DNA from 2 places in the Sphingomonas sp. P4_G3 genome. Region 1 is predicted to be linked to the other one. Evidence: riboswitches for the same ligand, from Rfam matches in the RefSeq annotation. Region 1 holds a riboswitch; the other holds the start of a gene.
The links. Region 1 has a riboswitch for cobalamin ahead of AC1DQQ_RS00840 (TonB-dependent receptor plug domain-containing protein). Riboswitches for the same ligand answer to the same signal wherever they lie in the genome.
Positions count from the first base shown of each region.

Region 2: linked by a shared signal. The riboswitch ahead of metE (5-methyltetrahydropteroyltriglutamate--homocysteine S-methyltransferase) and the one ahead of AC1DQQ_RS00840 (TonB-dependent receptor plug domain-containing protein) in region 1 are both predicted to bind cobalamin.

Region 1 is NZ_JBFUJZ010000001.1:175,388-186,981, forward strand. It holds gene hisD (histidinol dehydrogenase) at 1-333, opposite strand, end outside; gene hisG (ATP phosphoribosyltransferase) at 451-1,113, opposite strand; gene AC1DQQ_RS00830 (DUF2332 domain-containing protein) at 1,281-2,384, shown strand; gene AC1DQQ_RS00835 (methylated-DNA--[protein]-cysteine S-methyltransferase) at 2,422-3,012, shown strand; cobalamin riboswitch at 3,050-3,239, shown strand; gene AC1DQQ_RS00840 (TonB-dependent receptor plug domain-containing protein) at 3,367-5,271, shown strand; gene AC1DQQ_RS00845 (ABC transporter substrate-binding protein) at 5,268-6,080, shown strand; gene AC1DQQ_RS00850 (FecCD family ABC transporter permease) at 6,077-7,048, shown strand; gene AC1DQQ_RS00855 (ABC transporter ATP-binding protein) at 7,039-7,809, shown strand; gene AC1DQQ_RS00860 (LysR family transcriptional regulator) at 7,801-8,670, opposite strand; gene AC1DQQ_RS00865 (CoA-acylating methylmalonate-semialdehyde dehydrogenase) at 8,779-10,278, shown strand; gene AC1DQQ_RS00870 (sterol desaturase family protein) at 10,259-11,044, opposite strand; gene AC1DQQ_RS00875 (AraC family transcriptional regulator) at 11,138-11,594, opposite strand, start outside.
Region 2 is NZ_JBFUJZ010000007.1:54,658-66,251, reverse strand. It holds gene AC1DQQ_RS16755 (tetratricopeptide repeat protein) at 116-1,354, opposite strand; gene AC1DQQ_RS16750 (hypothetical protein) at 1,777-2,577, shown strand; gene AC1DQQ_RS16745 (hypothetical protein) at 2,599-3,192, shown strand; gene AC1DQQ_RS16740 (hypothetical protein) at 3,338-3,964, shown strand; tRNA gene AC1DQQ_RS16735 (tRNA-Ala) at 4,537-4,612, opposite strand; gene AC1DQQ_RS16730 (TIGR02300 family protein) at 4,702-5,022, opposite strand; gene aroA (3-phosphoshikimate 1-carboxyvinyltransferase) at 5,124-6,455, shown strand; gene AC1DQQ_RS16720 (proline iminopeptidase-family hydrolase) at 6,452-7,444, shown strand; gene cmk ((d)CMP kinase) at 7,468-8,106, shown strand; cobalamin riboswitch at 8,321-8,540, shown strand; gene metE (5-methyltetrahydropteroyltriglutamate--homocysteine S-methyltransferase) at 8,651-10,954, shown strand; gene AC1DQQ_RS16705 (acyl-CoA thioesterase) at 10,954-11,247, shown strand; gene AC1DQQ_RS16700 (hypothetical protein) at 11,194-11,594, opposite strand, start outside.

The DNA of each region.
Region 1 (11,594 bases):
CGCGTCGATCTCGTCGCGGTCCTCCGGCTTCTGCTTGATGTGATAGGCCGCGATCCGCTCGGCGGCGAGTTCGAGCGCGTCGCGCAGATCGGGTGCCAGCGCTTCGTGCGCGGCGAGCCATTCGGCCCGCTCGATCCGCCAGCCGGTCTCGTTGAGGTCGTGATGGTCGAACTTGCGGGTGAAGGCATGGACGGCGGCATCGCCTTCGTCGCGCACGCTGGCGACGATCGTGCGGACATCGCGCGCAACATCGCTATCCGCCTCGCGCCGCGCGTCGACCAGCGCCTGGAACTGGCGCTCGAAGCCGGGCTCGGACGTGGAGAGTTTGATCATTTTAAGCCCCTCCCCTTCAGGGGAGGGGTTTGGGGTGGGGGAGTCAAAAGGGATGCGCTCTGCGAGGCTTCGCCCCACCCCAACCCCTCCCCTGAAGGGGAGGGGCTAAGAACACGATCATGCCACATCGCGCTTCTCCACCGCGCGCCTAAACGCATCGACCAACGGCACCAGTTCCGGCCGCGTCTTGAACGCCGCACGGTTGACGATCAGCCGGCTGGTGACCTGGGCGATCACCTCGACCTCGACCAGGCCATTCTCCTTGAGCGTCCGGCCCGACGAGACGAGATCGACGATGCGCGGCGCGAGGCCCAAGGTCGGCGCCAGTTCCATCGCGCCGTTGAGCTTGACGCATTCGGCCTGCACGCCGCGCGCCTCGAAATGGCGCTGCGTCACGTGCGGATATTTGGTCGCGACACGAACGTGGCTCCAGCCGCGCGGATCATCGGCCGCCGCCATTTCGGCCGGTTCGGCGACCGACAGGCGGCAATGGCCGATGCCGAGATCGACCGGCGCGTAGAGTTCGGGATAGTCGAACTCCGCGAGCACGTCCGACCCGACGATGCCGATCTGCGCGGCGCCGTGCGCGACGAAGGTGGCGACGTCGAACGCGCGGACGCGGATCAGGTCGATGCCGGGATGGTTGGTCGAAAAGCGCAGCGCGCGGCTATCCTCGTCGGAGAATGCCGCCTCGGGCTCGACGCCGGCGCGCACGAGCAGCGGCACGGCTTCCGACAGGATACGGCCCTTGGGGACGGCAATGACTAGGGGTTGCGCCATGGCGGGGCTTTACTTGTGCACCTGCGAAGGCGCAATGCATCCTGGTGGCTCCGCTTTCAGCGGTTTTGCCGCGCCGGCGCGCTTCCCCGCCCGACCCTCCGAAGGACAGCAATCTATGGAAGGTCGCGCGGGTTAGCGCGCCGGAACTGCGCGAATGAGGAGGCGACATGGCCGACGAGGCGGGCAATCGCGAGGCATTCCGGATCCAGGAATTCTATTGCCGGAACATGGACGCGCCGATCTATGCGCGGCTGTGCGCCGCCATCGCCGATGGATTGGCGCGCGACAGCCGTACCGGCGCCCGCATCCTCGACTGGCCCGGCGAGCCGACTCGCGACGCCTTGCCGCTCAGGTTCATCGGCGGACTGCATGCGCTGGTGCAGGCGAGTGCCGATTCGGGTCTGGCGGCAGTATTCTGCGGCGAGACGACCGATCAGGACGCGATCGCGGCGGCGGTGAATGCCGCGCTCGGCGTGCATGACGATTTCCTGCTGCCCTGGCTCGATGGGCCGCCGCAGACCAACGAACCGGGCCGATCGGGCGCGCTGATCGTCGGGTTGCTCGAGATCGCGCGGCGTTACGGACCCAAAATCGAACTGCTCGAAATCGGATCGAGCGCCGGGCTTAACCTGCTGATCGACCGCTATGCCTTCGATCTTGGCGGCGTGAAGGTCGGCCCCGCCGACGCGCCCGTCACGATCACGCCCGACTGGCGCGGTGAACCGCCGGTGCCGGCGCCGATCGAGATCGTCTCGGTGCGCGGTTGCGACGTCCGTCCGCTCGACGCCACCGATCCCGCGGTCGAGGCGCGGCTGGCCGCTTATGTCTGGGCCGAAACGCCGGCGCGTGCCGAGCGGCTGCGCCAGGCGATCGCGATGCAGCGCGCCAAGCCGGTCGATCTGGTCCAGGCCGATGCCGCCGACTGGATCGAAGCGCGACTTGCCGAACCGCAACCAGCCGGCGTGACGCGCGTGCTGATGCATTCGGTGGTGTGGCAATATTTGCCCGAGGAGAGCGCCAATCGTATTCGCACAGCGATGAATGCGGCGGGAGCGCGCGCCACGACCGAGCGTCCGCTCGCCTGGGTGATGATGGAACCCGACCGCGCCTTCGCCCATCAAGTGATCCGCGTGAAGAGCTGGCCCGGTCATGACCAATGGCAAGTGATCGCGACCGCGCATGCGCATGGCGCGTGGGTCAAGAATGGCGTCGAGGATAAGGACAAGCGCCGCTACGATCTGCCAGAGTCGGCCAAGGTGGAAGCCGGGTAAAGTCTCGAACGGCCGGTACCTCCTGCGGATGGTTGATTTGAACGATCGGGTCGCCGATCTTGGCAGCATGGCCACGCTCCATCGCTACCGCGTTTTCGAGACCGCACACGGCGTCGCCGCAATCGCGTGGAGCGGCGACGCGATCACCGCCTTTCGTCTGCCGGGAGAAACGGCGCGCGAGGCGGAGTGGTCGCTGCTTCGCCGCTTGCCTGACGCTGTCGCGGGCGACCCGCCCCCAGCCATCGCCGCGGTGATCGCCGACGCGGTCCGCTATTTCGCCGGCGAGCCGGTCGATTTCGATGCGGTCGCGATCGATCTCGGCGAGCAGGAGCCGTTCTTCGCGCGGGTCTATGACCGTGTCCGAGCGATCGGCCGCGGCGAAACCATGACCTATGGCGCGGTCGCGCGCGAACTCGGCGCGGGGCCGGAAGCGGCGCGCGCAGTGGGTCAGGCGATGGCGAGGAATCCGATCCCGTTGATCGTGCCCTGCCACCGCGTGCTTGCCGCGGGCAGCCGGGTCCACGGTTTCTCGGCGCCTGGCGGGGCGCTCGCCAAGGTCCGCATGCTCGAGATCGAAGGCGTGGCGACCGAGCCGCCGCCTGCCGCGCAGACCGCGTTCGAATTCTGAAATCAGGCATCGCTTGCGCTTTACCGCGCTGCGGCATAGACGCCGCGCCGTGACGGGTTCCCCGCAAGGGGAAGCAAAAGGGAAGTCCGGTCGAGATGCCGGCGCTGCCCCCGCAACTGTGACCGGAGAGCGGTTGCCCCAATAATGCCACTGGCTGCGAGGTCGGGAAGGCGGGGCGGACGCGATGACCCGGAAGCCAGGAGACCTGCCCGCCACGGTCGATCCTTTGCGCGGACGGGGTGTGCCGGGCGAACGAGGGACATCCCTCGTGTGAGCGACATGAACCGGGCCGTAAGGTCCGGGTGTCGCGTTCAGGCGCCCGGAGTCCGCGGCCCCACCAAAGGGGCATGTCCAATGTTGAAGTTTTCCATCCTCGCGACCTCGGCGTTCGCCGCGATCGCCATCGCGACGCCAGCCTATGCGCAGGAGACGGCGGCGACCGACGATAACAATATCGTCCTCGCCGATCAGACCCGAACCGACATTATCGTGACCGCGACCGGTGTGCCGCAGGCGCCGGAGACGATCGGCCAGGCAGTGACCGTGATCGACCGCCAGACGATCGAGCAGCGCCAGACCGTCGCTTTGTCCGACCTGCTGGCGACCACGCCGGGCGTGACCGTGTCGCGCAACGGCGGGCTCGGCGCCCTGACCGCCGTCCGCATTCGCGGGGCGGAGGACTCGCAGACGCTGACCCTGATTGACGGCGTTCGCGTCAATGACCCCTCGTCGCCCGGCGGCGCGTTCGACTTCGCCAATTTGCTCGCCGGATCGATCGATCGCGTCGAGGTGCTACGTGGTCCGAACTCGGTGCCGTGGGGCAGCCAGGCGATCGGCGGCGTCGTCAACGTCACCACGATGCAGCCCGGCTATGGCCTCCAGGCGCGCGGCAATGTCGAATATGGCAGCTTCGATACGGTCTTCGCCAATGGCGGCGTGTCGGGAAAGAGTGGGATCATCTCGGCCTCGCTCAACGCGGGCTATCTCAAGACCAACGGCTTCTCGGCGGTGTCGTCGGGAAGTGAGCCCGACGGCTATCGCCAGTTCGGCGCGACCGGGCGGATCGAGATCGCCTTGGCCGATAACATCAGGCTCGACCTGCGCGGTTATTACGCGCACAGCAAGGTCGATATCGATGGCTTTGACGGCGTGACCTTCCTGCCCGCCGATGACGGCGAATATGCCAAGACGCAGGAATTGTACGGCTATGCCGGGCTCAATGCCGATTTCCTCGGCGGCCGCTTCAAGAACCGCATCGCCTTCACCATCGCCGATATCAACCGCGACAATTACGACCCGGCCTTCGGTCCCGCGGTCAGCTTCTTCGGCCGCGGCCGTAGCGAGCGTTATCAATATCAGGGCGATTTCCAGGTAGTCGACGGCGTACGGCTGGTCGCTGGCGCGGAGCGCGAGAATACGCGCTATTTCGATGGTGATCTCGCCGCGACACGCGGCGTCACCAGCTTCTATGGTGAAGCCATCCTGTCGCCGATCGATCGCCTGACCATTACTGGCGGCGTGCGCTACGACGACGATTCGGCGTTCGGCGGGCACACGACCTGGGGCGCCAATGCGGTCTATACCTTGCCGACCGAGACGACGTTCCGCGCCAGCTATGCCGAAGGGTTCAAGGCGCCGACCCTCTACCAACTCTACGGACGGTTCGGAACGTCGGTGTTCGGCAACCAGGATCTCAAGCCCGAAACCGCGCAAAGCTATGACATCGGAGTCGAGCAGCGGCTGGTCGGCGGGCGGATCGTCGCCGGCATCACCTGGTTCCACCGCGACACGACCGATCAAATCGATTTCGGTCCGGCCTTCTCCTACGTCAATATCGACCGCGCCCGGACCAAGGGCGTGGAGTTCGCGCTGTCGGTGCGGCCGAGCGATCGCCTGACGCTCAGCGGGTCCTACAGCTTCATCGATTCGATCAACCTCTCGCCCGGGTTCAATTTCGGCAACGAGCTGGCGCGCCGTCCGCGCCAATCGGTCAGCGCGTCGATCGACTGGAAGACTCCGGTCGGTCTCGGGATCGGCGCGACCGTGCTGAGCGTCGGCGACAGCTTCGATGACGCCGGCAATTTCAGCCGACTCGATGGCTATACTGTGGTCGGGCTGCGCGCGGACTTCCCAATCGGCGATAAATTCTCGATCTATGGTCGCGTCGATAATCTGTTCGATGAGAAATATGCCGTGGTGAAATATTACAGCACACCGGGCCGCGCGGCCTATGGCGGCATTCGCTTGAAGTTCAATTGAAGCCTTTGATCGCCTTGATCGCCCTCGGGCTGGCGGGGTGCGCGAGTGCGCAGCCCGCCACGACCGGGGGGATCGTCTCGACCAATCCGTGTTCGGACCAATTGCTGCTGGCGCTGGCGCCGGGCAAGGTCACGGCGATCAGCCATTATTCGCAGGAGCCGGGCGCGACCTCGATCCCGCTCGGCCTCGCGCGGCGCTATCGCGCGACCGCGGGGACCGCCGAGGAAGTGATCGCGCTCAAACCTGACCTGGTGGTCGCGTCGAGCTTTACCTCCAAGACTACACTCGCCGCGTATCGTCGCGCCGGGCTCAAGGTGCTGACGCTCGATTCGCCGACCAATGTCGCCTCCAGCCGCGACCAGATCCGCAGCGTCGCCGCCGCGGTGGGGGAACCCGCGGCGGGCGAGCGGCTGATCGCGCGCATCGATCGCGCCGTGGCCAACGCCGCTCCGCGTGACGGCCGCCGGCCCGCGACCTTGCTCTATATTTCCGACAGTTTCGCCAATGCCGGGCCCAGCCTGTTGACCGAGATGGTCGAACTCGCCGGGCTGGGCGATGTCAGCAAGGATTTCGGGCTCGCTTTCTCGGGCAACGTGCCGATCGAAAGTGTGGTCGCGCATCCGCCGCGCATCGTGATCGACCCCGACCCCAATGGCCGCACCGCGTCGCTGCGCCGCCGCGTGCTCGGCATGGCGGGGTATCAGGTGATCGAGGAGCGTTTCCCGCGCCAATTGGTCAATTGCGGCGGGCCGACCATCATCCCCGCGCTGCAGGCGCTCGCCGCGATTCGATCGCGGGCGTTGTCATGAGCCGCGCGATCCGCCTCGGCCTGCTCGTGTTGCTGACCGCGGCTTTGTTCGCGCTGTCGCTGATGGCGGGCAAGCAATGGATCCCGTTCGACGCCTGGTTTGGGCACGATCCGCGCTGGGCGATCATTGCCGAGTTGCGCATCCCGCGTGCGGTGCTCGGTGTCCTGCTCGGCGCCGCGCTCGGCCTGTCGGGCGCGGTGCTGCAGGGCTATCTTCGCAACCCGCTCGCCGATCCGACGGTGATCGGCGTGTCGTCCTGCGCGGCGCTCGGCGCGGTCGCGTCGATCGTCCTCGGATTCGGTGCCGGCTGGCTTGGCCAGTTCGGCTGGGCGATGGCGGGGGCGGGGGGTGCGATGGCGCTGCTCGCGATGCTGACCGCGCGTGCGGAGACGCCAGTGGTGTTCGTGCTGGCCGGCACCGTGCTCGCCAGTTTGGCGGGCGCGCTGACCGCGTTCCTGATCTCGATCGCGCCCAATCCCTATGCCATCGCCGAGGCGATCGACTGGCTGATGGGCGCGCTGACCGACCGTGGGCCCGACGACGTGTTGATGGCGGCGCCGTTCATCGGCGCGGGCATGCTGTTGATGCTGTTCACGGGGCCAGCGCTCGACGCGCTGGCGCTGGGCGAGGATGCCGCGCGCTCGCTCGGCGCCAATCTCGGCCGGTTGCGCTGGCAAGTGGTGATCGGCACCGGGCTGGCGGTCGGCGCGGGCGTCGCGGTGACCGGCGTGGTCGGGTTCGTCGGCTTGGTCGTCCCGCATCTGTTGCGGCCAGTGTTCGGCGCCAAACCCTCGGCGTTGCTGGTGCCGAGCGCGCTGGGTGGCGCCGCGCTGACGCTGGCGGCCGACAGCCTGTGCCGGCTCGCGCCGGGTGCGGGTGAGGTGCGGCTGGGCGTTGCCATGGCGCTGATCGGCGCGCCGTTCTTTCTGGCGTTGCTGTTCCGCGAAGGAGCCAAGCAATGGCGCTGACTCTCGACCGGGTGACACTCGATCTGCGCGGGCGCCGAGTGCTGACCGATGCGAGCGCCATGTTTGCCGCCGGCCGCATCACCGTGATCCTGGGCCCCAACGGCGCGGGCAAGACCAGCCTGTTGCGCGCCGCCGCCGGGTTGATCGCCCCGAGCGCAGGCAAGATCGCGATCGACGGCCGCGCGATCGGTGCGATGCGCCGCGATGACCGCGCGCGGACGATCGGCTACCTGCCGCAATCGGGCGATGTCGCCTGGAACATGCCGGCGCGCGACGTCGTGGCGCTCGGCCGCCTGCCGCACCGCGCGGGCGTGGCGGAAGACATCGCAGCGGTGCTGTCGGCGATGGCGGCGACTGACACCGAGCAATTCGCCGAGCGCCGCGTCGGCGAGCTATCGGGCGGCGAGCGCGCGCGGGTGCTGCTGGCGCGCGTATTGGCGGGCGAGCCGCAATGGTTGCTCGCCGACGAGCCGCTGGCCAGTCTCGACCCCGCGCATCAGCTCGATCTGCTCGATCGCTTGCGCGGCCAAGCGGCGCGCGGGGTCGGCGTGGTCGTGGTGCTCCACGATCTGGTCCAGGCCGCGCGTGTCGCGGACGAGATCCTGATGCTGCGCGACGGCCGCGTCTTCGCCTTCGGCCCGCCCGACGAGGTGCTGACGCAGCAGCATCTGCGCGACGCATTCGGCGTCGATGTGCTGCTCTTCGCCGATGCGCAGGGGCGGATGCTTCCCGTCCCGGCGGGTCGCTCAGGGTCAGCCTAGCCCCCGGCCGATCGCCTGGAGCCAGGTGGACACCGCCTGGATGCGCGAGGTCGCGTGAGTGTCCTGGTGGGTCACCAGCCAGAAGGTGCGATGGACGGCGACGCTCTCGCCCAGCACAGGTTCGAGCCGAGGATCGTGCTGCGCCATGAAGTCGGGAAGCACCCCGATCCCCCCGCCGGCGGACACCAGCGCGCGCTGGACGTTGATGCTGGTGCTCCGCACCTGCGGGGACAGGCCGGGCTCGATCTCCGACAGATAGTCGAGCTCAGGCGCATAGATATGCTCGGGCACATAGCCGACGAGGATGTGCTTGCCGAGGTCGGCATTGGACGTCGGCCGGCCGTGGCGGTCGAGATAATCGGGCGTGGCATAAAGGCGCAGGCGATAGCGGGCGAACTCGCTAGCGCGGAGCTGTGCGCTGCGTGGGCGGGCGAGCATCACCGCGATATCGGCTTCGCGTTTGGAGGGATTGAGGAAACCCGAGGCGGTGATGAGGTCGAGCCGGATGCGCGGATGGCTCACCTGGAACGGTGCGATCGCGGGCGCGATCACCCAGGTCGCAAGGCCCTCCGCCACGCTCACCCGGACATGACCGGCAGGCGCCAGGTCGCTCGCGGGCGCGATTGCGGCGATCACCGCGGCTTCGACCGTCTCGGCATGCGCGAGCAGCGCTTCGCCTTCCTCGGTCAGCCGGCGCTCACCCCCAACCGACTCGAAGAGCGGCCGATCGACCCGCGCCGACAACCGGGCGAGCCGCCGCCCGACGGTGGTGGCATCGACGCCGAGCGATCGTGCCGCCGGCGCGATCCGCTTCGAGCGCGCGACGGCGAGGAAGATACGCAGGTCATCCCAATTCTGCATCGCGCCACCTGCATTTTTGCATGTTCATTTGGCAATTAAGTAGCCTTGCGTGCGAATTTGCCTAGTGAAATAGAGCATCGAGCCGAACGAGGCCCAGGAGAGTTGACCATGCGCACCATCGACCATTTCATCGCGGGCTCTGCCGGCGGTGGCGCCACTCGTACCAGCGACGTGTTCGACCCCAATACCGGGCAGGTCCAGGCCAAGGTAAACCTCGGGGCGCAAGCCGATCTCGATCGCGCCGTCGCCGCCGCGCAGGCCGCGCAGCCGGCCTGGGCGATGACCAATCCGCAGCGCCGCGCCCGGGTGATGTTCAACTTCAAGGCGCTGGTCGAAAAGAATATGGACGAGCTCGCCCACCTGCTCTCGTCCGAGCACGGCAAGGTGATCGCCGATTCGAAGGGCGACATCCAGCGCGGGCTTGAGGTCGTCGAATTTGCCTGCGGCATCCCCCACGTGCTCAAGGGCGAATATACCCAGGGCGCGGGGCCGGGGATCGACGTCTATTCGATGCGCCAGCCGGTCGGCATCGGCGTCGGCATCACGCCGTTCAATTTCCCGGCGATGATCCCCTTGTGGATGGGCGCCGTTGCGACCGCGTGCGGCAATGCCTTCATCCTCAAGCCGTCGGAGCGCGACCCCTCGGTGCCGGTGCGCCTCGCCGAACTGATGCGCGAGGCGGGCATGCCGGAGGGCATCTTCCAGGTCGTGCACGGCGACAAGGAGATGGTCGACGCGATCCTCGACCATCCCGCGATCGCCGCGGTCAGCTTCGTCGGCTCGTCCGACATCGCGCATTACGTCTATAATCGCGGCGTCGCTGCCGGAAAGCGCGTCCAGGCGATGGGCGGGGCCAAGAACCACGGCATCGTCATGCCCGATGCCGATCTCGACCAGGTTGTCGCCGATCTGTCGGGCGCCGCATTCGGCTCGGCCGGCGAGCGCTGCATGGCGCTGCCCGTCGTGGTGCCGGTCGGCGACAAGACCGCCGAGGCGCTCAAGGCCAAATTGATCCCGGCGATCGCGGCGCTGCGGGTCGGCGTCTCGACCGACAATGACGCGCATTACGGCCCGGTGGTCAACGCCGCGCACAAGCAGCGCGTCGAAAACTGGATCCAGACCGGGGTCGACGAAGGCGCCGAACTGGTCGTCGACGGCCGCGGCTTCCAGCTCCAGGGACATGAACAGGGCTTCTTCATCGGCCCGTCCTTGTTCGACCATGTCACGCCCGACATGCAGTCGTACAAGGAAGAGATTTTCGGACCCGTCCTGCAGATCGTCCGCGCCCCCGATTTCGAAACCGCGCTCAGGCTGCCAAGCGACCACCAATATGGCAACGGCGTCGCGATCTTCACGCGCAACGGCCATGCCGCGCGCGAATTCGCCGCGCGGGTCAATGTCGGCATGGTCGGGATCAACGTGCCGATCCCGGTGCCGGTCGCCTATCACACCTTCGGCGGCTGGAAGCGCTCGGCGTTCGGCGACACCAACCAGCACGGCCTGGAAGGGGTCAAGTTCTGGACCAAGGTCAAGACGATCACCCAGCGCTGGCCCGATGGCGGCGTCGGTGACGGCGCCAACGCCTTCGTCATCCCGACGATGGGGTAAGGGCGGGGCGGTCGGCGACGATCGCCTCGAACTTCTCATGATAGCGCGGGTGCTCCGTCCCCATCATCCGGTCCCACCAGGTGAAGTAGAGGCCGAAATTGTGCCGGCCCTCGCTATGGTGGAGGTCGTGATGCGTAGTGGTGGTCAGCCATCCCGTCCAGCGGCTCTTCGTGAACCCCGACCAGGCGAGTTCATGCCCCGAATGGCCGATCACGTTGCGGATGATCTGGTGAAGCAGGAACGCCAGCACCACGAGTGCATGGAACGGCACGATCAACAGGAACAGCGGCAGGAAGGCGGCTTCGAATGCCGCCTCGATCGGCGCGAAGCTGTAGGCAGCCCAGGGCGTCGGCGTGCGCGACATGTGATGCGTCATATGCGCGCGGCGGAACAGCGCCTTCAGGTGCAACGCCCGGTGCATCCAGTAGAAATAAGCGTCGTGCGCGATGACCACCGCGACGAACTCGACGCCCGCCAGCCAGAGCGGCGGCGCGGCCATCGAAACATGGATGATGCCCATCCGCGCCAGCGCGATCGTCAGCATGGTGGAGGCGGCGAAGGTCACCATCGTGATCAGCGAATTGACCACTTCGTGCTGCCAATCGGCGAAATCGGGCGTGCGCAACTGGATGCGCCGGCTCTCCGTCCAGCGCGCGCCCAGCCACAGGACCAGGGTCACGCCGCCCGCCGCGGCCAAATAGCGGGTCAGTTCGATCATATAGCCTTGCGCGCCGCCCATGATGAGCGTTCGGATCGAGTCGGTCATACCAAGCTCCCGTCAAATGATGCGGGCTGTCTGGCCGATCGGGTGCAGGCGGTCGCGGCAACGCCGGAAAAAGCCGGTCGATTCCGGAATCGATCAGCTATTTTCGAAACCGCCCAGCGCGGCGCGGCGCCAGTCGGTCGGGGTCTGGCCGGTGGTGTCGCGGAACGCGCGGTTGAATGGCGCCAGGCTACCATAGCCCAGGTCCATCGCGATGGTGAGCACCGGCAGTGCGACCTTGGCGGGGTCGCCGAGCCACGCCTGCGCATCGGCGATGCGGTGCGAATTGAGGAAGTCGGAAAAGTTACGATAGCCCAGCCGCTGGTTGATCAGCGCGCGCAGGCGATGTTCGGGAACGGCGAGCTTCTCCGCCAGCACACCGATGGTCAGCCCGGACTCGCGATAGACATGGCCGGCCATTGCCGCGTCGAGCTTCTGCTTGAGGACATTGTCGGCCGGCGCCAGGCTCGGCTGCGGCGGCGCTGGGGCGTCGGCATCGAACAGCAGATCGGCATTGCTCGACAGCAGCACCGCGCCGAACGCCAGCACCGCG
Region 2 (11,594 bases), on a different contig from region 1:
CGATGGGCGGTGAAAGATGACTGCACAGCAGCTTTTGGGATGACAGTCCTAGCCGCGAACGGCCGCATCGAGAGCGCCTAGACGACGTTCGACGCAGAAACTTCCGACATAAGTCTCAACCTAGTGACCCCGATCGGCGATAATCGGGCAAGAAGCGGCTCGTGCGCCAGAAAGCGTCCAGCCCGAGCCGCGCCACCACGCTTTCGAAGCGCGGATCGGCGCGAATGAGGCGGGTTCCCGGCTCGAACAGCACCCGGCTGTCGCGCTGTTCCGGCGTAAATGCGTCAGCCGCGCCATAATGGTCGGCGACCAAATACCCCTTGCCGAAATATAGCGCCTCGACCACCGCGACGGCCTCATCGATGCGCCCAAGCGCAGCGAGCACCCGCACAGCTTCGGTCGCGGGGTAGATGCGCCGTTTGTGAGCCACCTGCCTTGCAGCGACTTTATCGGCCAGCGCGCTGTGGGGATCGCGGATCGCGCCGGCAATTCCCTCAAGTTCAGCGATCGTTTCGGCGTCGATGTAGCGTGGCCGTCCGATCGGCTGACGAATCATCTCCAAGGCACGGTCGACGCGGTCGCTGTAGAGGTAGATGCGCATCTGATTGGACCAGACGCGCGGCTGTGCAGGATAGAGCGAGGCAGCCTCATCGAGCGCTCGATCGAGCTCTTCAAGCAGACCTGCGCTCCAGAGCGCCTGGGTGTAATTTGCGAAGGTCTGGGGTTGGAAGGGCCGCCGCATCCGATCGTAAAGCGGAAGTGCGCTGCTCGCTTGCCCATTGAAGATTCTACACACCGCCGCGTATTCGAGCACTTCCTCCGTTGTGGGCGCGGTAGCAAGAGCGCGTTCAAGGTGGCGCTCGCGCTTGCTCCATGCACCAACCAGCGGCAGCGCCACGCCCAATGCGAGTTCGCCCAGTCCGTTGTCCGGCGCGATGTCGAGCGCATGGCGCGCCGCGGCCTCGGCATGAGCGCGCAAGCTAAGGCCGAGCGCGCGATCGCGGAAATGCGAGGCGACGGCATTCGCAAGGCCAAGCAACCCCCAGCCGTCCGCGTAACGCGGCGAGAGCGCGACGACTCTGCGCATCAGGGCAATCGCCTGGTCCTGGCCGTCGTCGCCGCTGGTCTCGAGCGCGTCACGGGCGCGCGTCACAAGTGCCTCGACCTCGGGAGGCTGGGCCGGCGTCGAAGCATGCGGACGCAGCCACAGCGCGCCGGCGCCCGCCAGGCCAGCGGCACCAAGCACCGCAGCGCCCGTCACCAATGCTCGTCGAGACGTGGTGCCGGTTGAAACAACGCTTTCAACGGCCGGCACCCCATCGCCCTCACCATCGCCAGCGAGCCAGAGAGCCAATTCGGATCGAAGCGCGTAAACGCTGCTCGTACCTCCGCCGGGAATACGGTGAACGGGTAGCCGCCGTTCCTTGGCCCAGCGCAGCGCGGTCGTGCGATCGCGGTTGAGGAAGTTGCCTATCGCCTTCCAGCCGTCAAGCCGATCTTCCTGCATTAGACCTACTCCGCGCGCCTCACATTTCCTCAACTTGCAACAATTTGCAACGCGACGCGGCAGAGTGGCGAGTGATTATGTCGTTTCAGGATCAACACACGAACAGGCGTTAGCCGATTCTCGGATGGGGAGTTGTGATGCTGTCACCTCCACAATACATGCAGCGGTATCGGGAAATTATAGTCTCGAGCGCTAGCGGCGCTTGGAATCCGGCGACAATTTCAGTTGATCGCTACTTGCTGAATACGCCCGCTAGACAGCAAGGCATCATGAACGAGCGCGCCAAGCTGGCGCGTAAGGTCTTGAAGGATTTATCAATCCTCAGAGCAGCCGACCCGGCGGCGGGAATATCGGTCTCGGTGGACAGCGGCTCGGGCGCGGAGCGCAGGACCTTCGCAACGTTCACGACCAACGCGACGGATCAGCTTTGGGCATTGCTGCGCTATCCGTTCGTCGGCAAGGGCTCGCCGGAGGCAGTCTCGATCGTGCTCCAGCTGGCCGCGGTCGATCTTCCGGGCAGCCCGGCAATTGTTTCGCCGGAAAACTTCCAATCGTATTGCGACACCTGGCTTGGCCTCGACTGCAACGGCCTTGTCGGAAACTATCTTCGTCACGTCTTGTACGGGGTCGCTTGGGACGACGTCAATTCGACCAACGAGATCGGGCCGGATAGCGACATTTCGATAATCTGGAATCGGTTCTCGGGCACGGAATATAAGCACGTCGGCGACGTCGATCCCGCTCAACTAATTCTGGTCGTGCTCGTCGATGAACACGGCAAAGTGAAGCCGGGCGGAAGCAGCGGCTATGGCCATATCCTGCTGTCCGGTCCCGGCGAAAGCACGTCGATAGACGGCTTGAAGAACAAGCTGGGGATCGATCAGGCCCCTGCGATTTGCACCATAGAGTCGACGCACGCGGTCCACCAGCCTGAGGGTAAGGACGGATTGTTTCGAGGATGGTCGGCCTATGCGGAGAACAGCGCGCAGGCCGGCGTGTTCCGCTTGTTACGCGGGGTGGTCGGGCCGGCCATCCCGGTTCGGATGAAAGGCATGAATTGGAGTGGATGAGTTCAACCTAAGGAGAATAAAATGGCAGATTTAACAATTCCCGGCGTGGTCAAGACCTGGACGATCGGCAGCGGCTCCGGCAACATCCGTTCATCCAACAGTTATTCGGACAACAGCGGATACACGATGTATAGCTCTCCGAATAAAGAATATCTGACGTATAAGCATCAAGATTGGGGAATTAACCTGGGGTTTGTTGGCGATTCGAATCGACGCACGGGACATTTCCGTACACCCGATAATGCCGAGCGCGACATTTTATCCGGCGAACTGGTAGCTTTCGCGGTCGGTGGCGAGGAAAAGCAGTTCCTATTCTACTCGCATCGCGACTACGGTATAAACTTGAATTGGTCGAAAACTCCGGTGTTTCAGTGGCGCTTGTTTCGCGAAGACGACCAGCTGGGCGTGCCGATTCAACTTGGTTCAGTTGTTGCGATTATGAACGAACAAGCTGACGATTCCGATCCGGATTTCTTTATCTATCACAAAAGAACGGTTGGCGGTCAGATTGGCTGGCCGAGCACCCCCGGGTTTTGGGATAATGTTTGGGACGTCGCCAAAGGAAAAGCGGGCAAATATGCCCGCGACGCGGCAAAAGCCTACTTCGCCTCTTGATGAAGCTCGTCAGTATGCGGTTCGGCAGATACTTATGGCGTCGGAAGCCGAGCCGGTTGCGATGACGGTTTGCCAGGTATCGGGAGAGTTCCGGGGCGCGGCACGGCTGGCGTCCCGGAACCGGCGACCTGGGCGATACTGATGCTTGGAGACCCGTGCCGGTTTAAACGGGCACGAGAAAGCTTCATCTTCACCTGGAATAGCAGCCGTCGACCCGATTGCGGACATCTGCCCTTTGCTCCAAACCCGCCGGATGAAGATAGCCGCTCTGCTCTCCGCGCTGTTCGCGCTTCTGGTCTGCGCACCTCCAACGTTCGCCCAAACGAGCGCGGTTTCGTCGCCCGAAGATCGGCGACGTTTCGTGACCGTCGTGCAGAATCTCGAACGCGCTCCGCTGGATCCAGGCCTGCAGAGCGATCGGAGATGGGCGATTCAGTGGCTGACGGATGCGCCGGATGTGTCGGTAACCGTATGCGCGGACCCGATCGGGGGCGTCTCCGAAAAGGGCTATGTGCATAATCCGGAAATCGTCGTTCAGTACATGCTCGGCATGGCCGCTTTCGTCATCGAGAATCCGAGCAAGTCGAATGATCCGGACGCACTGCAATTGGCGGGGGTAGAGAGCGCGCTGAATGCCTATCGATCGATGCGCGTGGCTCAGCCGAATGACAGATCACCGAAGCTCGATGAACTGTTGGGCATGAAAAGCCGCGGCGAACTACCCGGCTTTGTGCGCAAAGCATTTCTGCGCTGCTTAGCGAAAAAGCGCTAGGCAGATACGGGACAGTTTAAACGGGCACGAAAAGCTCCCCATTGAGGCAACGCAAACCAAGTCTTGTCTGAGCCCAGACCATTAGCCCCATTCTGGTAGCGTTTGTGATCGACGGCGTCGGCGGACGGTGGCAATTTATCGCCTCCATAAGGAGGGGCCTATGCGTATCGTATTTGGTATCGCTTTACTCTGCGTAGCGACGCCGTCATTTGCTGGCACATATCACTGGGCGAACGGGAAGTCCCCGCAAGCTGCTTGCGGCGAAGCAAACGCCGCCGCCAAGAAGCGAGCAAAAAGGATTCACACCTGCGTCACAACCAAATGCATTCCGGGCACCGAGACTGTTTCAGTCGGCGGCCCACTGGGGTTCCGGGGCTACGCAGTCAGCGCTAACCATCGTGGCAGCTGCTAACTGACTTCTTGGTTATCCAGCGGCAAGCGGAGCGCCCGGTAGCGAACCACCCCCGCTACACTTCGGTGGCGGTCGGGAGATTCGTGCCAGTTTAAACCGTCACGAAAAAGCCCGCCGCGCCATCAGGCGCTGCGGGCTCTTTCAGTCCTATGGAAAGGGTTGGTGGAGCCGAGGGGGATCGAACCCCTGACCTCTGCAATGCCATTGCAGCGCTCTCCCAGCTGAGCTACGGCCCCACACTTTCCGGGAAGGAAGGCGCCCCTAACCGGACGGCGCCCCTTTGACAAGCGGGGGTTAGCCCGCTTGCCTTAAAAAATTGCGTCGATCAGTTCTCGTCTTCGTTGCCGCCGGTCTCGACACCGAGATCGTCGTCACCGCCCAGATCGACTTCATCATCGGCCGAAGGCTCGCCTTCGTCCTCGATGCCGATCTCCAGATCGTCACCCTCGAGATCCGAATCGTCCTTTTCGGGCTTCTCGGCCTTGACCACCTCGAACGGCAGCGGCTGCTTCGACTTCAGGATCGGCTCGGGCGCCCAGGCGGTGTTGCAATTGATGCAGGTCACCGGGTCGTCCTTGCCGAGATCGTAAAAGCGCGTTGCGCATTTCGGGCACGTACGCTTCGTGCCCCATTCCGGCTTAACCATGCCGATTTGTACCTTTCGATTTAATGCAAATTTCGGGGATCGACCCCTAAAGTGGCGCGCGCCTTGCCATAGCGCAAGGTGGCTGTCAAAGCCCGCGACCGATGTCGCATGCTGCTCCCAAACCTCTCCTGATCGAATCGTCCGCCGGCCTGACCGGCCGCGTCACCGTGCCTGGCGACAAGTCGATCAGCCATCGCTCGCTGATGTTGTCCAGCCTGGCGGTCGGCGAAAGCCGGATCGAAGGACTGCTGGAAGGCGAGGACGTGCTGGCGACCGCCGCCGCGATGCGGGCGATGGGCGCCACTATTGAGCGCAACGACGACGGGATCTGGCGCGTCTGGGGTGTCGGAGTCGGCGGATTGCTGCAGCCGGCGGGCGCGCTCGACATGGGCAATTCGGGGACGTCGACGCGGCTGCTCGCCGGGCTGGTCGCCAGCCATGCGATCACCGCGACGTTCATCGGCGACGCCTCGCTCAGCAAGCGGCCGATGGGGCGGGTGATCGACCCGCTGTCGCTGATGGGGGCGGACTTCACGTCGAGCCGAGGCGGCCGCCTGCCGATGATGGTGCGCGGCATCTGCCCGGCGGTGCCGATCGACTATACGCTCCCGGTCGCCTCGGCCCAGGTCAAGTCGGCGGTGATCCTGGCCGGGCTCAACACGCCGGGGATCACGCGGGTGATCGAGCCGGTGCCGACGCGCGATCATAGCGAGCGGATGCTGGCCGGGTTCGGCGCCAATCTGACGGTCGAGGCGAGCAACAGGGGGCGCGTGATCTCGGTCCATGGCGAGGCCGAATTGAAGCCGCAGCAGATCGTCGTGCCGGGCGATCCCAGCTCGGCGGCGTTCTGGGCCGTCGCGGCGTCGATCGTGCCCGGCAGCGAAGTGACGATCGCCAATGTCGGGCTGAACCCGACGCGTGCGGGCATCTTCACCGCGCTCCGGATGATGGGCGCCGACATCACCGAGGTCGATGCGCGGACCGTCGGCGGCGAGCCGGTCGCCGATCTGATCGTGCGCCACGCCGCGCTGACGGCGATCGACGTGCCGCCCGATCTCGCGCCGAGCATGATCGACGAATATCCGGTGCTGTTCGTCGCCGCGGCTTTGGCCGAGGGGCGCACCGTCGCGCGCGGCGCGCACGAATTGCGCGTCAAGGAATCCGACCGCATCGCCGCGATGGCGGCGGCGCTCGAGGCGTGCGGCGTCAGCGTCGAGGAATTTGACGACGGCCTGGCGATTACCGGCAGCGGCGGCGAGCCGATCCCCGGCGGCGCGACGATCGCGTCGCTGCTCGACCATCGCATTGCGATGGCGATGACGGTGGCTGGGCTGGTCGCACGGCGGCCGATCACGATCGACGACGTCGCCCCGGTCGCGACGAGCTATCCGGTGTTCTTCGACACGCTAGTGTATCTGACGGGCCGGGCATGAGCCGCATGTTCGGCCGCCGCGAGCTGCTCGCCGGTGGCCTCGCGCTCGGTGCCAGCTTCGCCCTCCCCCGCTTGCTGTTCGCGCGCAAGGCGGACGGCTATCCGGCGCCTGATCTCGAGAAAATGGTCCCGGTCGAAGGCGGGCGCGTCTATGTCCGCGTCAACGGCAGACTGAGCGGCGCGAAGCCCCCGATCGTCATGCTGCATGGCGGCCCGGGCGGCGATCATGAGCATTTCATGCCCGCGGTCGCGCTGGCCGACGAGCGCGCGGTGATCCTCTACGACCAACTCGACAGCGGGCAGTCGGACCGGCCCAACGATGCGAAGAATTGGCGGGTAGACCGCTTCGTCGATGAGATCGAGCTGGTCAGGAAAGCGCTCGGCGTCGATCGCTGGCACCTGCTCGGGCATAGCTGGGGCGGCACGCTCGCGCTCGAATATGGTGCGCGGCGGCCGGCGGCGTTGCGTGGGCTGGCGATGGCCAGTCCTTTGGTCTCGACCAAGAGCTGGATCGCCGACGCCAATGCCTTGCGGGCGACCTTGCCGGCGGCGGTGCAGGCGCAGATCGCGAGTTGCGACACCGGGCCCAGCCGGGGTTGCGATGATGGCGTCAACGCCTTTTACCGCGCGTTCAACGGCCGCGAGCCGGCCAAGCCCGCGGCGATCGCTTATGCCGGCGCGCATCCCAATGGCTTCAATCCCAAGCTCTACAATGCGATGTGGGGGCCGAGCGAATTCGCCTGCACCGGCAGCCTCAAGGATTATGACGGCGAGCCGTTGCTGGCCAGGCTCGATGGGCGGCGCACGATCTTCCTGGGCGGGCAATATGATGAAGCGCGCCCGACCACTTTGGCGGGGTTTGCCGCGCGCGTGCCGGGCGCCGAATATGGCACCATCCCCGGATCGGCGCATGGTATCTTCGCTGATCGGACGCTGGAAACGGTCGCATTGATCCGCGGCTGGCTGGCGCGACAGGACGCTAAGTCCTAGAGGGTCGCGATGGAGTTTAGCGTATGATCATCGCCGTGGACGGTCCCGCCGCCAGCGGCAAGGGCACCGTCGCCCGCGCCCTGGCAAAACATTATCGCCTGCCGCACCTCGATACCGGCCTGCTGTACCGCGCGGTCGCCGAGAATGTGCATCGCCTCGACCTCGATCCGACCAAGGAGGCCGATGCCGTTGCGGCGAGCAATTTCGACGACAGCCTGCTCGACGACCCCGTGTTGCGCAGCGACGAAGCGGGGCAGCGTGCCTCGATCGTCTCGGCGCACCCGCTGATCCGGGCGGCGTTGCTGCAGCGCCAGCGCAAGTTCGCGCAGCAAGAAGGCGGCGCGGTGCTCGATGGGCGCGACATCGGCACGGTGATCGCACCCGACGCCGACGCCAAATTGTTCGTCAAGGCGACGCCGCAGATCCGCGCGCGGCGGCGGCATGCCGAACTGAGAGAGCGCGGCAGCACGCTCAGCTTCGACAAGGTGCTGGCCGATATCCGCGTGCGCGACCAGCGCGACATGGGCCGCGACGCCGCCCCGCTGGTGATGGCGGCCGACGCCGGCATCCTCGACACCAGTTTCCTGTCGATCGAAGCCGCGGTGAAGCGCGCGATCGAGCTGGTCGAGCGGCAGTTGCGGCTGAAGGCGGCGAACGGGTAGCGTCGGTCTAAATCCTCCCCGTTTACGGGGAGGGGGACCGCTCGCGTAGCGAGTGGTGGAGGGGGTCCTCCTCATCTACATCGCTTGGGGCTCGCCCCCTCCACCAAGCCGCTGCGCGTCTTGGTCCCCCTCCCCGTGAACGGGGAGGATTGAGTTTCGCCCCATCATATAAAGATTTCTTTATATCCCGCTTGACCCGACTCGTTCGGCGCAGGATAAGGCGTGTGTCGAGGTTCTTCGGACGGGTTCGCCCGCGTCGAAGCTAAGACGGGAAGCCGGTGCGGTCCTTCGGGGTCAAGGCCGGCGCTGCCCCCGCAACTGTAAGCGGCGAGCGGCGGTCGATGAGTGTCACTGGGGGCGTCCAATCCCCTGGGAAGGCCGGACCGGCGTGTTGACCCGTGAGCCAGGAGACCTGCCTCCGACGCGATAACGTCCACCGGCGGGGTGTCCGGGCTGGCCGCTTGCATCCCGCGGTCGGCCCCGTGTCGCCCGTGCGTGCTCGTGTCTGGTCTCTGCCTCCGCCTTTCATCGGGGTATGAAGACCATGACCGTCACTGTTGCCACACTCGGATTCCCGCGCATCGGGCCGCGCCGCGAGCTGAAGTTCGCGCTCGAATCCTTCTGGTCGGGCCAATCGTCCGAGGCCGATCTGCTCGAAGCCGCCGCCGGGCTGCGCACCGCCGCCTGGGCGCGGCAGCGGGCGCTTGGCGCCGACTGGCTGCCGTCGAACGATTTCTCGCTCTACGACCATGTCCTCGACACCAGCCTGATGCTGGGCGCGATCCCCGAACGCTATGGCAAGGCGGCGGGCGATTCCGACCTCGCCACCTATTTCGCGATGGCGCGTGGAACGACCGGCGAGGATGCCGGCTGCGGGCATGGGCACGGTAGCCTCACCGCGTGCGAGATGACCAAATGGTTCGACACTAATTACCATTATATGGTCCCCGAGCTGGTCGCCGGGCAGAAGCTCGCGCTGAGCTCGGCCAAGATCGTCGACGACTATCGCGAGGCCAAGGCGCAGGGGTTCGAGACGCGTCCCGTTCTGCTCGGACCGATCACCTGGCTGAGCCTCGCCAAGGGCCGCGGGGTCGATCCGTTCGACTATCTCGACGAGGTGCTGGGGCTCTATTCGGCCGTGCTGACCCAGCTCGGCCAGGCCGGCGCCGAATGGGTGCAGATCGACGAGCCGGTGCTCGTGCTCGACCTGAGCGAACGCCAGCGCAACGCGATCACCCGCGCTTATGCCAAGCTGCCGCGCGCCGGCGTCAAGCTGATGCTCGCGACCTATTTCGGCGGGCTCGAGGACAATATCGACCTCGCGATCCATTTGCCGGTCGCCGGGCTCCACATCGACCTCGTCCGCGCGCCGCAACAGCTCGATGCGGTACTGGCCAAGGCGCCCAAGTCGCTATTGCTCTCGCTCGGCGTGATCGACGGGCGCAACGTCTGGCGCGCCGATCTCGCCGCGTTGCTCGACCGGCTCGAGCCGATCGCCGCGAAGCGCGACATCGTCCTTGCCCCGTCCTGCTCGTTGCTCCACACCCCGGTCGACCTCGCGCTCGAACGCAAGATCGATCCGGAAATCGCGCAATGGCTGGCCTTCGCTGTCCAAAAGGTCGGCGAGCTCGCGACGCTGAAGCGTGCGCTCAATGAAGGCCGTGACAGCGTCGCCGACGATCTGGCGGCATCGAGCGCTGCGGCGGCGGCGCGCAAGACTTCGCCGCGGATCCACAATGAAGCGGTGGCCGAGCGGCTGGCGGCGATCACGCCGGGCGATCGCGCGCGACAATCCCCCTACCCCGTTCGCGGCGCGGCACAGGCGGAGGCGCTCGACCTGCCGGCTTTCCCGACCACCACGATCGGATCGTTCCCGCAGACGGCCGAGGTGCGCCGCGCCCGCGCCGATCACAATCGCGGCACGCTCGACGACACGGCGTACGAACACTTCCTCCGCGAGGAGACCGAGCGCGCGATCCGTTGGCAGGAGGAAGCCGGGCTCGACATGCTCGTCCATGGCGAGTTCGAGCGCAACGACATGGTGCAATATTTCGGCGAGCAATTGTCGGGCTTCGCCTTCACCGTCAGCGGCTGGGTCCAGTCCTATGGCTCGCGTTGCGTGCGGCCGCCGATCCTGTTCGGCGACGTGTCGCGGCCCAAGCCGATGACGGTCGACTGGTGGCGCTATGCCCAGAGCCTGACGGACAGGCCGATGAAGGGCATGCTGACCGGTCCGGTGACGATCCTCAACTGGTCGTTCGTCCGCGACGATCAGCCGCGCGAGGCATCGTGCCGCCAGATCGCACTGGCGATCCGTGACGAGGTTGTCGACCTGGAGAAAGCCGGCGCCAAGGCGATCCAGATCGACGAAGCGGCGCTACGCGAGGGTCTGCCGCTGCGCCGGCGCGACTGGCAGCCTTATCTGGATTGGGCAGTCGATTGCTTCCGGCTGTCCGCCGCCGGGGTCGCCGACGCGACGCAGATCCACACGCACATGTGCTATTCGGAGTTCAACGACATCCTGCCGTCGATCGGTGCGATGGACACCGATGTGATCTCGATCGAGACCGCGCGGTCGCAGATGGAATTGCTCGAAGGCTTTGCGCGCTATCGCTATCCGAGCGCGATCGGGCCGGGCGTCTATGACATCCACGCCCCGCGCGTGCCGACGGTTGAGGAGATGGTCGCGCTGATGCGGCTGGCGCAGGATCACCTCCGTCCCGAGCAATTGTGGGTGAACCCCGATTGCGGCCTGAAGACGCGCAAATGGGAGGAAGTGAAGCCGGCGATCGACGCGATGGTCGCGGCCGCGCGCGAATTGCGCGTCCGCGTGGTGGAACCGGCCTGATGTCGGGTGTCGTCCGCCTCATCGACATGGTGTTCCCGGGCGACACCAACCATCACGGCACATTGTTTGGCGGGGTGGCGCTCGCGCACATGGACAAGGTGGCGTTCCTCGCCGCCTCGCGCCATGGCCGGGCGCCCTTCGTCACCGCCGCCTCAGAACGGATCGACTTCACCGCGCTGGCGCTGAAGGGAGAACTGATCGAGGCCGCAGAATGCTCGATCCCCTTGATCTCGACTATTTTAACGCAACAAAGGATCGTTGAGCGTAACAGGGCCAGCTTCTACACTGCGTGACAGCGGAACAGCTGCGATATCCACAAGCATGATCGGTTGATAGCCAGGCGCAAATAGAACTAATTCGCGTGTCTCTTGATAATCGTCGCACGAAAGTTGGAAAACAAGCCTCCGATAAGGCCAGGTTCTGATGGATGGTGCCTCGATGGATTCTCCGGCCAAGATAATATCATCAGTCGCCGCCCAATCTCGCTCGATTAGCAAGATCTCTTCGATCTCGCCCGCCTGTATCAAGGCGCTTTCGTATATCATTTTGCGTTCGGACAATGGCGTCCAATGCGGCGGCGGCCGCCCCCAACCGGAAGCCATATTCCCATTCTGCATATAGACTCTCACGTTCGCCAATC